3 regions of the Pseudocolwellia antarctica genome follow, and region 2 is predicted to be linked to each of the others. Evidence: predicted binding sites of a transcription regulator. Region 2 holds the regulator's gene; each other region holds the start of a gene.
The links. The regulator LexA, encoded in region 2, represses DNA repair genes until DNA is damaged. The targets are predictions, from matches to a motif close to TACTGTATNNNNATACAGTA.
Positions count from the first base shown of each region.

Region 1: a site for LexA is predicted at 1,295-1,314, ahead of dinB (DNA polymerase IV). Genes of this name have one in related genera too.
Region 3: a site for LexA is predicted at 1,544-1,563, ahead of ACPUVN_RS09920 (DNA recombination protein RmuC). Genes of this name have one in related genera too.

Region 1 is NZ_CP187926.1:2,298,923-2,302,216, forward strand. It holds gene dinB (DNA polymerase IV) at 221-1,282, opposite strand; partial or broken gene ACPUVN_RS09985 (aldo/keto reductase) at 1,483-2,232, opposite strand; partial or broken gene tnpA (IS200/IS605 family transposase) at 2,265-2,707, opposite strand; partial or broken gene ACPUVN_RS09995 (aldo/keto reductase) at 2,791-3,054, opposite strand; gene nqrM ((Na+)-NQR maturation NqrM) at 3,080-3,294, opposite strand, start outside.
Region 2 is NZ_CP187926.1:3,523,144-3,526,437, forward strand. It holds gene coxB (cytochrome c oxidase subunit II) at 1-501, opposite strand, end outside; gene lexA (transcriptional repressor LexA) at 1,106-1,720, opposite strand; gene ACPUVN_RS15335 (DUF1838 family protein) at 2,342-3,294, opposite strand, start outside.
Region 3 is NZ_CP187926.1:2,284,600-2,287,893, forward strand. It holds gene ACPUVN_RS09920 (DNA recombination protein RmuC) at 121-1,533, opposite strand; gene ACPUVN_RS09925 (fumarate hydratase) at 1,784-3,294, opposite strand, start outside.

The DNA.
Region 1 (3,294 bases), 1.2 Mb from region 2:
TATGTCATTATTTTTACTAAAAAAGGTGATTCAATCTAGTTAACCTCTGCTCGGGTTAAGCTATTTTCATTTCTCTTAATCTGAAAACTAAGGTCTAATATAAATCAATGGGTTATCAAACCCATCAATCTGAAGTGACGTTAATTATATTTGAGTAAAGTTTTGAATAACAAGGGTAACGACGCAGTAATACTGAAAAACCTCCCTTGTACCGTTAAACCTACAAGCCAAGTTCAAATTGATGATGTTCATCAGGCTCGTCTGAAAGACCAATATGAACACCTAACAAGCGCACAGACTTACCCTCACCTCGCGCTAATGCCTCATGTAAAAGTTCATTAAATACTTGCTCATCAAAACTATGATATTTAAATTCTTTTGTGGTTTGTTGGAAGTCATTAAACTTAACTTTAACGCCTAATTTACTTATGGTGCGTGTTTTTAAATAAGACGCTGAACGTTTTTTTAATTCTGGAATTAAGTTATCTACCATGTAGTTGTTCATTTCTTCTGAGGAATGAAAATCTTGCGCAAAGGTTCTTTCAACACCTACAGATTTACGTACCCGACTCGTAACCACTTCACGGTTATCTATACCCTGGCATTTATCCCATAAAGAGATGCCCAACTTACCGAATTTATGTATAAGTTCAGATTTGTCATGAGCAATAACATCTCGACCATACTCTAAACCATGAGCTTTAAGTTTTTCGAAGGTGACTTTACCGACGCCAGGTATTTTACTTAATGACATTTTTTCAACGAAAGCACCTACTTGATCTGGCGTGATAACACATTGCCCGTTAGGTTTGTTTTCATCACTGGCTATTTTTGCTAGAAACTTATTTGGAGCTATGCCTGCAGAGGCTGTGAGATTAAGTTCATCAAATATTTCTTGCCTGATTTGATCTGCAATAAGTGTAGCGCTACCTTTGAACAGTGTGCATTCGGTAACATCTAAAAAGGCTTCATCTAAAGATAAAGGTTCAATTAAGTGAGTATATTTTTCGAAGATGGCTCTAATTTTAACTGATATTTGTTTATAAACATCCATTCGACCAGGTACCACGATAAGGTCAGGACACTTTTGTAAGGCTATTGATGTTGCCATTGCTGAACCTACACCGTACTCCCGTGCAATATAGTTACAAGTAGAAAGAACGCCACGTCGATCTGATTTACCACCAACAGCTACTGGTTTATTAGCTAATGTAGGATTATCCCTAATTTCAACAGATACAAAAAATGCGTCCATATCGATGTGAATAAATTTTTTAACCATGAGAAGCCCGAACACTGTATATTAAACCAGTTTAAGTTAATTCTCTTGAATGTTCAATCAAGGAAGTCATTGATGTGATGTATTTTTAAAGAGGAATAGAGTTATAAATGGATATGACTTAGTTATTGAGCTTTATTAACTACTTGTAAATAAGTGAATAGATAAACAAGCTATCAACTTAAGGGTTTACTCAATAAACGTTAGCTATTTGAAATAGCATTAATTTGAGTTAACTCGTCTTCACTAAAGCTTAAGTTATTTAATGCTTTTACAGAATCAAGAATTTGCTCTTTCTTACTCGCCCCAATTAAGCAGGTTGTTACGGCTTTATTATTTAAAGTCCACGCTATCGCCATTTGAGCTAATGTTTGCTCTCGGCTTTTCGCTAGATCATTCAGCTGAGCTATTTTTTCCATTTTGCTTGCAGTTATATCGCTATCATTAAGATAAATAAGCTCAGGTCTTGAAGCTCTAGAGCCTTCTGGGATCCCTTGTAAGTATTTATCGGTTAATAAGCCTTGAGCTAAAGGTGAAAACACAATAGATCCGACACCTTCATTTAGCAATACATCGGTTAAACTATCTTCAATCCAACGATCAAAAATATTATAACGCGGCTGATGAATAAGTAATGGTGTACCTAAATCATCTAATATTTTAATAGCTTTAGCCGTTTGTTCAGGTTGGTAATTTGAAAGTCCTACGTACAAGGCTTTACCCGATCTAACTAAGTAGTCGAGTGCTTGCATGGTTTCTTCAAGAGGAGTTTCTTGATCCATACAGTGATGATAAAAAATATCAAAATATTCTAAACCTGTACGCTGTAAACTTTGGTCGCAACTTGAAATCAGATATTTTCTTGAACCACCAACACCATAAGGACCTGGCCACATATCGTAGCCAGCTTTACTGGATATGATCAGTTCGTCTCTGTAGGAGTGAAGGTACTGTTATAAAATTCTCGGCCGCAAGCGACCGAGTTTCAAAACAAGTTCAGTTGATCGCTATTAATTTCTTTACCATCTAATTCGATTAACTGTTCTTGAACATATTTCCTGATAACTTCTTCTGTTGCGTTACCAATCGTTTCAACAAAAAAGCTTTGTGTCCATAATTTACCGCCCCAGAAATACTGCTTTTTAATTTCAGGATAACTTCTAAAAAACTCACGAGCAGTTATACTTTTAATTATTTGCATAACATCGCTTGGCGACTGTTTAGGGATCCCTCTAATAACCATATGAATATGGTCACTCGGAATTTCTAACTCTACGATATCAATATCGTAGTCATATCCTACTTTTGAATAATTGCTTTCATTGTTGAACGATAAGGTTCAATGAAGACTTTGTGTCGATACTTTGGTATCCACACAAAGTGGTACATTAATCTAAAGACATGATGTGTATTTCTTTGAAGTTCCATATGAAGAATAGCATTTACTGGGGTCCCCCCAGTATACACTATCCAGCACGGGGGCAAGCCCCCGAGATTTACGCTTCGCTAGTTAAAACGTTACCAAAAGTCGATTCGGCAGAACCGTAAGGTGGTCCATAGTTATTCGCTAAATCGAAATGTGTAATACCTGCATCAAATGCAGTAAATAAAAGCTCTTGTGCGTTTGATAAAGAGTCAACCGCACCAAAGTTTTGCCATAAACCTAATGATAATTTCGATAATAACAATCCGCTATTTCCACAGCGACTATATTGCATATTTTCGTATCGAGTATTATCCGCTGTATAACGGATATTAGGTTCATGAGTGATCATCGAAAAGCCTACTTATTTTATAAAACTAGATGTTTTTGATATCGATAGTATTTTCTTTGTTTGCTGCAGCTTCACGTGCCATTCTTTTTTCGCACGGATTTTCACAGTCACAAGCTTTTTCAATACCCATTGATGATAAACCACCACAAGAGCCCGCTAAGGTTTTATTTTGAAATATATAACCAACAGCCATTGCTGCAACTACTACAAGAAAAAAACCAAATGTAATTAAAAAGGTAC
Region 2 (3,294 bases):
ATCATCAGAAGTTATTAAAAATCTTACTTTTTTGTTAACAGGGATAACCAGATGTCTGTCGACTTCAAGTAAATAGTGCTCACCTTTCTCAGCAAGATTACCTAATTGATTTTCGTATTGATCTCTTGGAGTAGATAAAACAGAATAAAATTCGATGTCTTGATCGAAGTATTTATAGTGCCATTTCCATTGAGATCCCGTTACTTGAATGGTGACGTCGGAATCGTCATTATTTTCCATTTCAATTAAGGTTTTAGTGGCTGGAATAGCCATAGCGATTAGAATTACGATTGGAATAGCGGTCCAAAGTATCTCTACTTTGGTACTTTCATGGAAGGAAGCAGCTTTTGCCCCTTTAGACTTCCGATGGAAAGCCATAGACCAGAACATGGCGCCAAAAACGACAACACCAATTCCAGTACAAATATACATAACCAACATATGTAGGTCATAAACTTCCCTACTTATTTCGGTTACACCTTTTGTTAGATTTAACTGCATCTCTGCCCAAACTGAACTTGAAAATATACTTCCCAAGATCAGTAAACATAGGTTACGTCTTATCACACGACATCTCCCTCACTCCTCTATTTAACTTAACGCAAAAAAGACAAAACCTGCTCAATGAACAGTCATACTTTGTACGTTTGGCTACACTATTATTATTATTTTCTTTACGAGTGTTGAGTCTTAACAAGCTACTCAATATAATTTTTTGTATGCTTTCTATTCTAGAATTACTCAAATATTAAACTACGTCAAATTTTAAATTAGAGTAGCTACTTAAATAAAATATAATAAATACAATAGAGTAAGAGCTCTAAGACCGTTAAAGCCGCATAAACAGTGAGGATATGAGTTGTTTTATTTTTAAACAATGATAAAAACTACAGAAATTTAAATTTTATTAGGATAAAACTTTTGTGTTCAATTTTCATACTAACTTATTAACATTCATTTGAATTATGATAATTGAAGTATAAAAATAAGAAACTAAAGGGGAATATAGAACTAAAGGAGGGAAAACAGAGTTTACTTTGAAAAGAAATCGTTCACAAAATAAACTCTTAATAGTTAACTATGTATAGTAAACAATGAATTACTATTACATCCAATCTGCTGCTCGAATAACACCTACTGCAATACCTTCTACATTAAACTGTTGAGTAGTGAGATCGACAACAATAGGTGAAAAGTCTTCATTCTCAGCATGTAAATAAACAACGTTACCTTCTCGTTTAAAACGTTTCACAGTAACATCGTCTTCAACTCTTGCAACAATTACTTGCCCATTTTTAACATCGGTAGTTTGATGCACAGCAAGTAAGTCACCATCAAGAATACCAATATCTTTCATGCTTTCACCATCTACACGTAAAAGATAATCCGCAGAAGGTTTAAACAGCGTGCCATCTATTTTGTAATGCTCTTCTACGTGTTCTAGCGCCAAAATTGGCTCACCAGCAGCAACTTTACCAATAAGTGGTAAACCATCTTGCTCAACAAACTCTTCGGCTAAGCGAATACCACGCGAAGTACCTGGCAACATATTAATATAGCCTTTTTTAGCTAATGCTTTCAGGTGTTCTTCAGCAGCATTTGCTGACTTAAAGCCAAAAAAATCTGCTATTTCTGCACGTGTTGGTGGCATACCTGTTTCAGATATTTTTTCTTTAATTAAATCAAAAATTTGTGATTGTCTGGGAGTTAATGGACGCATTATATTCCTTAGGTTGTAACCTGTATTTTTCAACAGTAATAACTGTCAGTATATACAGCCTGTAAATAAACGCAAGTCTCATGTAATTGCTCGATTTTATTTGTTGTTTTTGGTGTGAATCAGCCCTGTTTTCTTAGAGAAAATTACTCTAATAAAGTAAAGTTAGCGCTAATTAACCTTAACTCGGCTTAAGATGTTTTTAATTCATAAAAATTATTACTCATAAAATTTAACTTATACGCTAGCTTGATAGTTTTTCTTTCTTCAAGGAAAATTTCGCGTCAATAGCTAGCCTATTGCAAGTAAATTTAACGATGAAGCAAGTAAAATTAGCTGTTAGTGAAGAATATATTAAGTAGATCTCAGGTTAATTAATGGTTAAGGTTGTAACTTTTATAAAGTATAAATACCTTTTTTGTTTTCCTAATGAATAAGAAATTTGAATTTACTCAATATGTAAGTCTGAAGCTTAAAAAGAAGTAATCAATTAAATTGAATAGATGAGCTAATGAAGAAGTACAAATTCGATTTAAACAAAAAATGGCCAGCACAACTTATAATAAAAATAAGTGTAACTGACCATCTTTAATAATATTTACAACAATTTTCTAAACGTTGTAATTAACCTTTTTTAACCGGTGCTGGAGTTTGCTCGTGAGCATAATGCTCAAGACTAGACCAACTTGGATCTTTCCATTCAGTTGGTGCTTCAAAGAACTCCGGATGATGCTTTTTAGCATACTCACGAACCTTAGGTGACATCATATCAGTGTTATTATAACAACCTTGAACACAGTCATAAGAAATATGTCCTGCAGTTTGCCCCATAAGCATCCACGGTAACCATGGTGTTATACGTGACCAAGAACCTGAAAACTCTAAACCCGTAATATTTGGATTAGCTAAATCATCTTTATCAAACACGTAGTTAAACATTTCTGATACTTGATTCATTTTGCCTGATGATTCTCTAGGCCATTTGTCTGGTTGAAGTGCTGAAGGATAAAATAAATTAATATCATTTTGTAATAACACTTTACCATCACCAACTTCAATCCAAGGCATAATAAATGGAATTTTTGGTGGTTTCTTATCACCGTTTAACCCACCGTATGATGGTGGTTGTGGAAAAAATGCTGAAATAACATGATTAAAAGGGTCGTTTGCAATATGTACAACTTTTACTGTTTCATCAAGATAAGGGTTATAGAATTCTTCTAATACCTCACCTGTTTTTAAATCTATGTAATAGCCCACTTCTCGTAAAAGTTTTTGGTAAGTACCATCACCATTATCTTTTAGTCGAGCATAAGAAAACCCTTCAAAACCACATAAGTCATCAATTGGTTTACCTGGTCTAACACCTTTAACAGTACCTTTATACCAGCCAAACTTCTGCTTACCAAAATCTAAATCGCCCATAATTCTGGCAAAAGCATCACGGTTCCATTCATTATCATCATATTTTAAGGTTGAGTAATCAACACCCAGCGCTTTCATATTTTTTGGCTTACCTGACGATGCCATCGCCTTACCGATACTTGCACCAGCAACCGTACCACCAATGGCAACAC
Region 3 (3,294 bases), 1.2 Mb from region 2:
AGTATATTTTTATAGAGAAGAAAATAACACTTAAATTTGAAACACTTTTCAAGACAAGGTCATGAAGTGGAGACGTTTAGATGTAGATTTTCCGTTATAAATTAAGTAAAGCTTAGCTGTTTATTTCTGTTCTACTTGCTCTACATGTTCAGCTTCTTTATCTTCTTCAATCAAATCTAAATCAACACTTTCTATTTTTTCAAAGCGGTTTGATATTTTATCTGCTGACGTATGTATCTGTTTTACATCATTTGCCGCTTGGTCAATATGTTTAGCTAAGTTATTAAAGCGACTTCTAAAACGTCCAAAATCATCTGAAAGACCAGACAAGTGAGCTTGTATTACATGAATTTGTTTACGGGTTTCTTCATCTTTTAATACCGAACGCGATGTTGTTAGTATTGCCATTAATGTAGTTGGTGATGCAAGCCATACGCGTTTTTTATTGGCGTAATCAACTAAGTCACTTTGATGAGCATGTATTTCAGCAAATATAGCTTCTGCGGGAATAAACATAATAGCGCCGTCAGATGTTTCTTTATCAATTAGGTATTTATCGCTAATGTCATTAATATGTTTTTTGATATCGACTTTAAACTGTCTTTCTGCAGCTTTACGGTCGTGATCACCCAGTAAGTTATCTGCCATTTTCTTATAGCTTTCTAACGGGAATTTAGAATCGATAACCACGTTCCCTGTAGGCTTAGGTAACATTAATAAACAGTCGGCAATTTTACCGTTTGATAAGGTATGTTGTAGCGAGAAATGCTGCTCAGGTAACACATTACGAATAAGCGCCGTTAACTGAACTTCACCAAATGCACCTCTAGAACGTTTGTCGGCTAATACCTCTTGTAAGCTAACTACGTTAGTTGATAGTTCGGTTATCTTCTTTTGTGCATCGTCTATTAAAGCTAAACGCTGCAAAATGTCATTAAAGGTTTTTGTGGTTTTTTCAAAACCTTCTGCTAGACGTTGCTCAACTTGTGCGTTAATTTCTTTAAGGCGATTATCGGTTGAAAGTGTTAATTCATCTATGCGTTTAGCCATATTATCACTTGATAATTGCATAGCTTTTGAAAGTTCATCACGATTACTTTGACCTGTTTTGTTTAAATGTTCGGTCAATTGATCAATCGACTTTAATTGATTTTCATTAAAGGTATTTTGATGCTCATGTAGAATATTACTTAGTTGATGGCGACTTTCAAATAAGGTTTGAGATTGCTTTTCGCCTTGGTCAGAATGCTGACGTAAAAGCTTCAATTTAAAATCTGATATTTGCTGTTCAAAATACATTTTCAACTCAGACTGTTGTGACGCAGCTTGTTGATGAGTGGAACTAATGTAATGAATTGATTGCTGATGGTTTTTATCAGTTGTATGACTTAATAATCTTAATTGCTCTTCTAATTCCGAGTTGCCTTGTTTTCTAAACACAATAACAAGCAATAAAACTAAGATGAGGAATACGCCAGCTAATATTAAAAGAGAGTATAAATCTGTAGGGAAACCTTGGAGAAACGCAGCCATAAAGCACCAACACTGTAAAAATGAACAGTTATTAAATCATAATTATCAATTAACGGCTAGAAATACTCTTATTTTTTATAGTAAAGAATAATGATAAACACATTAAATTCTGTAGGTTACGTTTATTTCATAACAAATTTAGGTGTTTATAAAAGCAAAAAACGCCATAAGTTTTACCTTATGACGTTTTATTAAAGCTAGATAAGCTGAGTCCAGTTTAAACCGGGTAATCTCTGCTTAGCTAAAAGTTTTAGCCTTTAGCTTTCTTATCTGCTTCTTCAATATTCAATTTCCAAATTTGAGGACCAGTAACGTGCGCTGATTCACCAGTAGAATCAACAGCTACAGTTACAGGCATGTCTTCAACTTCAAATTCATAAATCGCTTCCATTCCCATATCTTCAAAGGCAACGACTTTAGCTTTCTTGATTGCTTTAGATACTAGGTAAGCAGCGCCACCCACAGCCATTAAGTAAACTGACTTATGGTTTTTAATACTTTGACAAGTTTCTGCGCCACGTTCAGCTTTACCAATTGTGCCTAATAAGCCTGTTTCAGCTAGCATCATTTCAGTAAATTTATCCATACGTGTCGCTGTTGTAGGACCTGCTGGGCCAACGGCTTCGTCGCCAATAGCATCTACTGGACCAACGTAATAAATAAACTTGTCTGTGAAGTCTACTGGCAATTTCTCGCCTGCAGCTAACATCTCCTGAATACGTTTATGAGCAGCATCACGACCTGTTAAAATAGTACCTGATAATAAAACAGTTTCACCTGTTTTCCAGTCGCTAATATCTGCTTTTTTAAGTTCATCAACATTAACACGACGAACATTTTCACCTACTTCCCAAGTAATTTCTGGCCATTCTTCTAATTTAGGTGGTTTAAGATCTGCAGGACCTGAACCGTCTAAGTGAAAATGTACATGGCGAGTAGCAGCACAGTTAGGGATCATAACAACAGGTTTAGACGCTGCATGTGTTGGCACTGAGTTGATTTTAATATCAACAACAGTTGTTAAACCACCAAGACCTTGAGCACCAATACCTAATTTGTTAACACGTTCAAAAATCTCTAAACGTAGTTCTTCTTCAGCATTTTGAGGACCACGATCCATAAGTTCTTGAATGTTTACTGGATCCATCAAGCTTTCTTTAGCTAATACACCTGCTTTTTCAGCCGTACCGCCAATACCTATGCCTAACATTCCAGGAGGACACCAGCCAGCACCCATAGTAGGTAATGTTTTAACAACCCAGTCAGCAATTGAATCGCTTGGGTTTAACATAGCCATTTTAGATTTGTTTTCTGATCCGCCGCCTTTAGCTGCGATCATAATTTCAACACCGCCACCTGGCACCATATCAATATGTACTACTGAAGGCGTGTTGTCTTTCGTGTTAATACGTTTGCCAGCAGGATCAGCAACGATAGAAGCACGTAAAGGATTATCAGGATTTAAATAAGCACGACGAGTACCTTCATCAACCATTTGTTGCACGGTTAAATCTGTTTTGTCCCACTGAACTTCCATACCTACTTTAACAAAACACGTAACAATACCTGTGTCTTGGCAGATTGGACGCTTACCATGAGCAGACATACGTGAGTTGATAAGAATTTGCGCAATAGCATCTTTAGCTGCTTGGCTTTTCTCGCGGTTATAAGCTTTTTCTAACGCTTGAATAAAATCAAGAGGATGATAATAAGAGATATATTGAAGTGCATCTTCAATGCTGTCGATTAGATCTTGTTGTT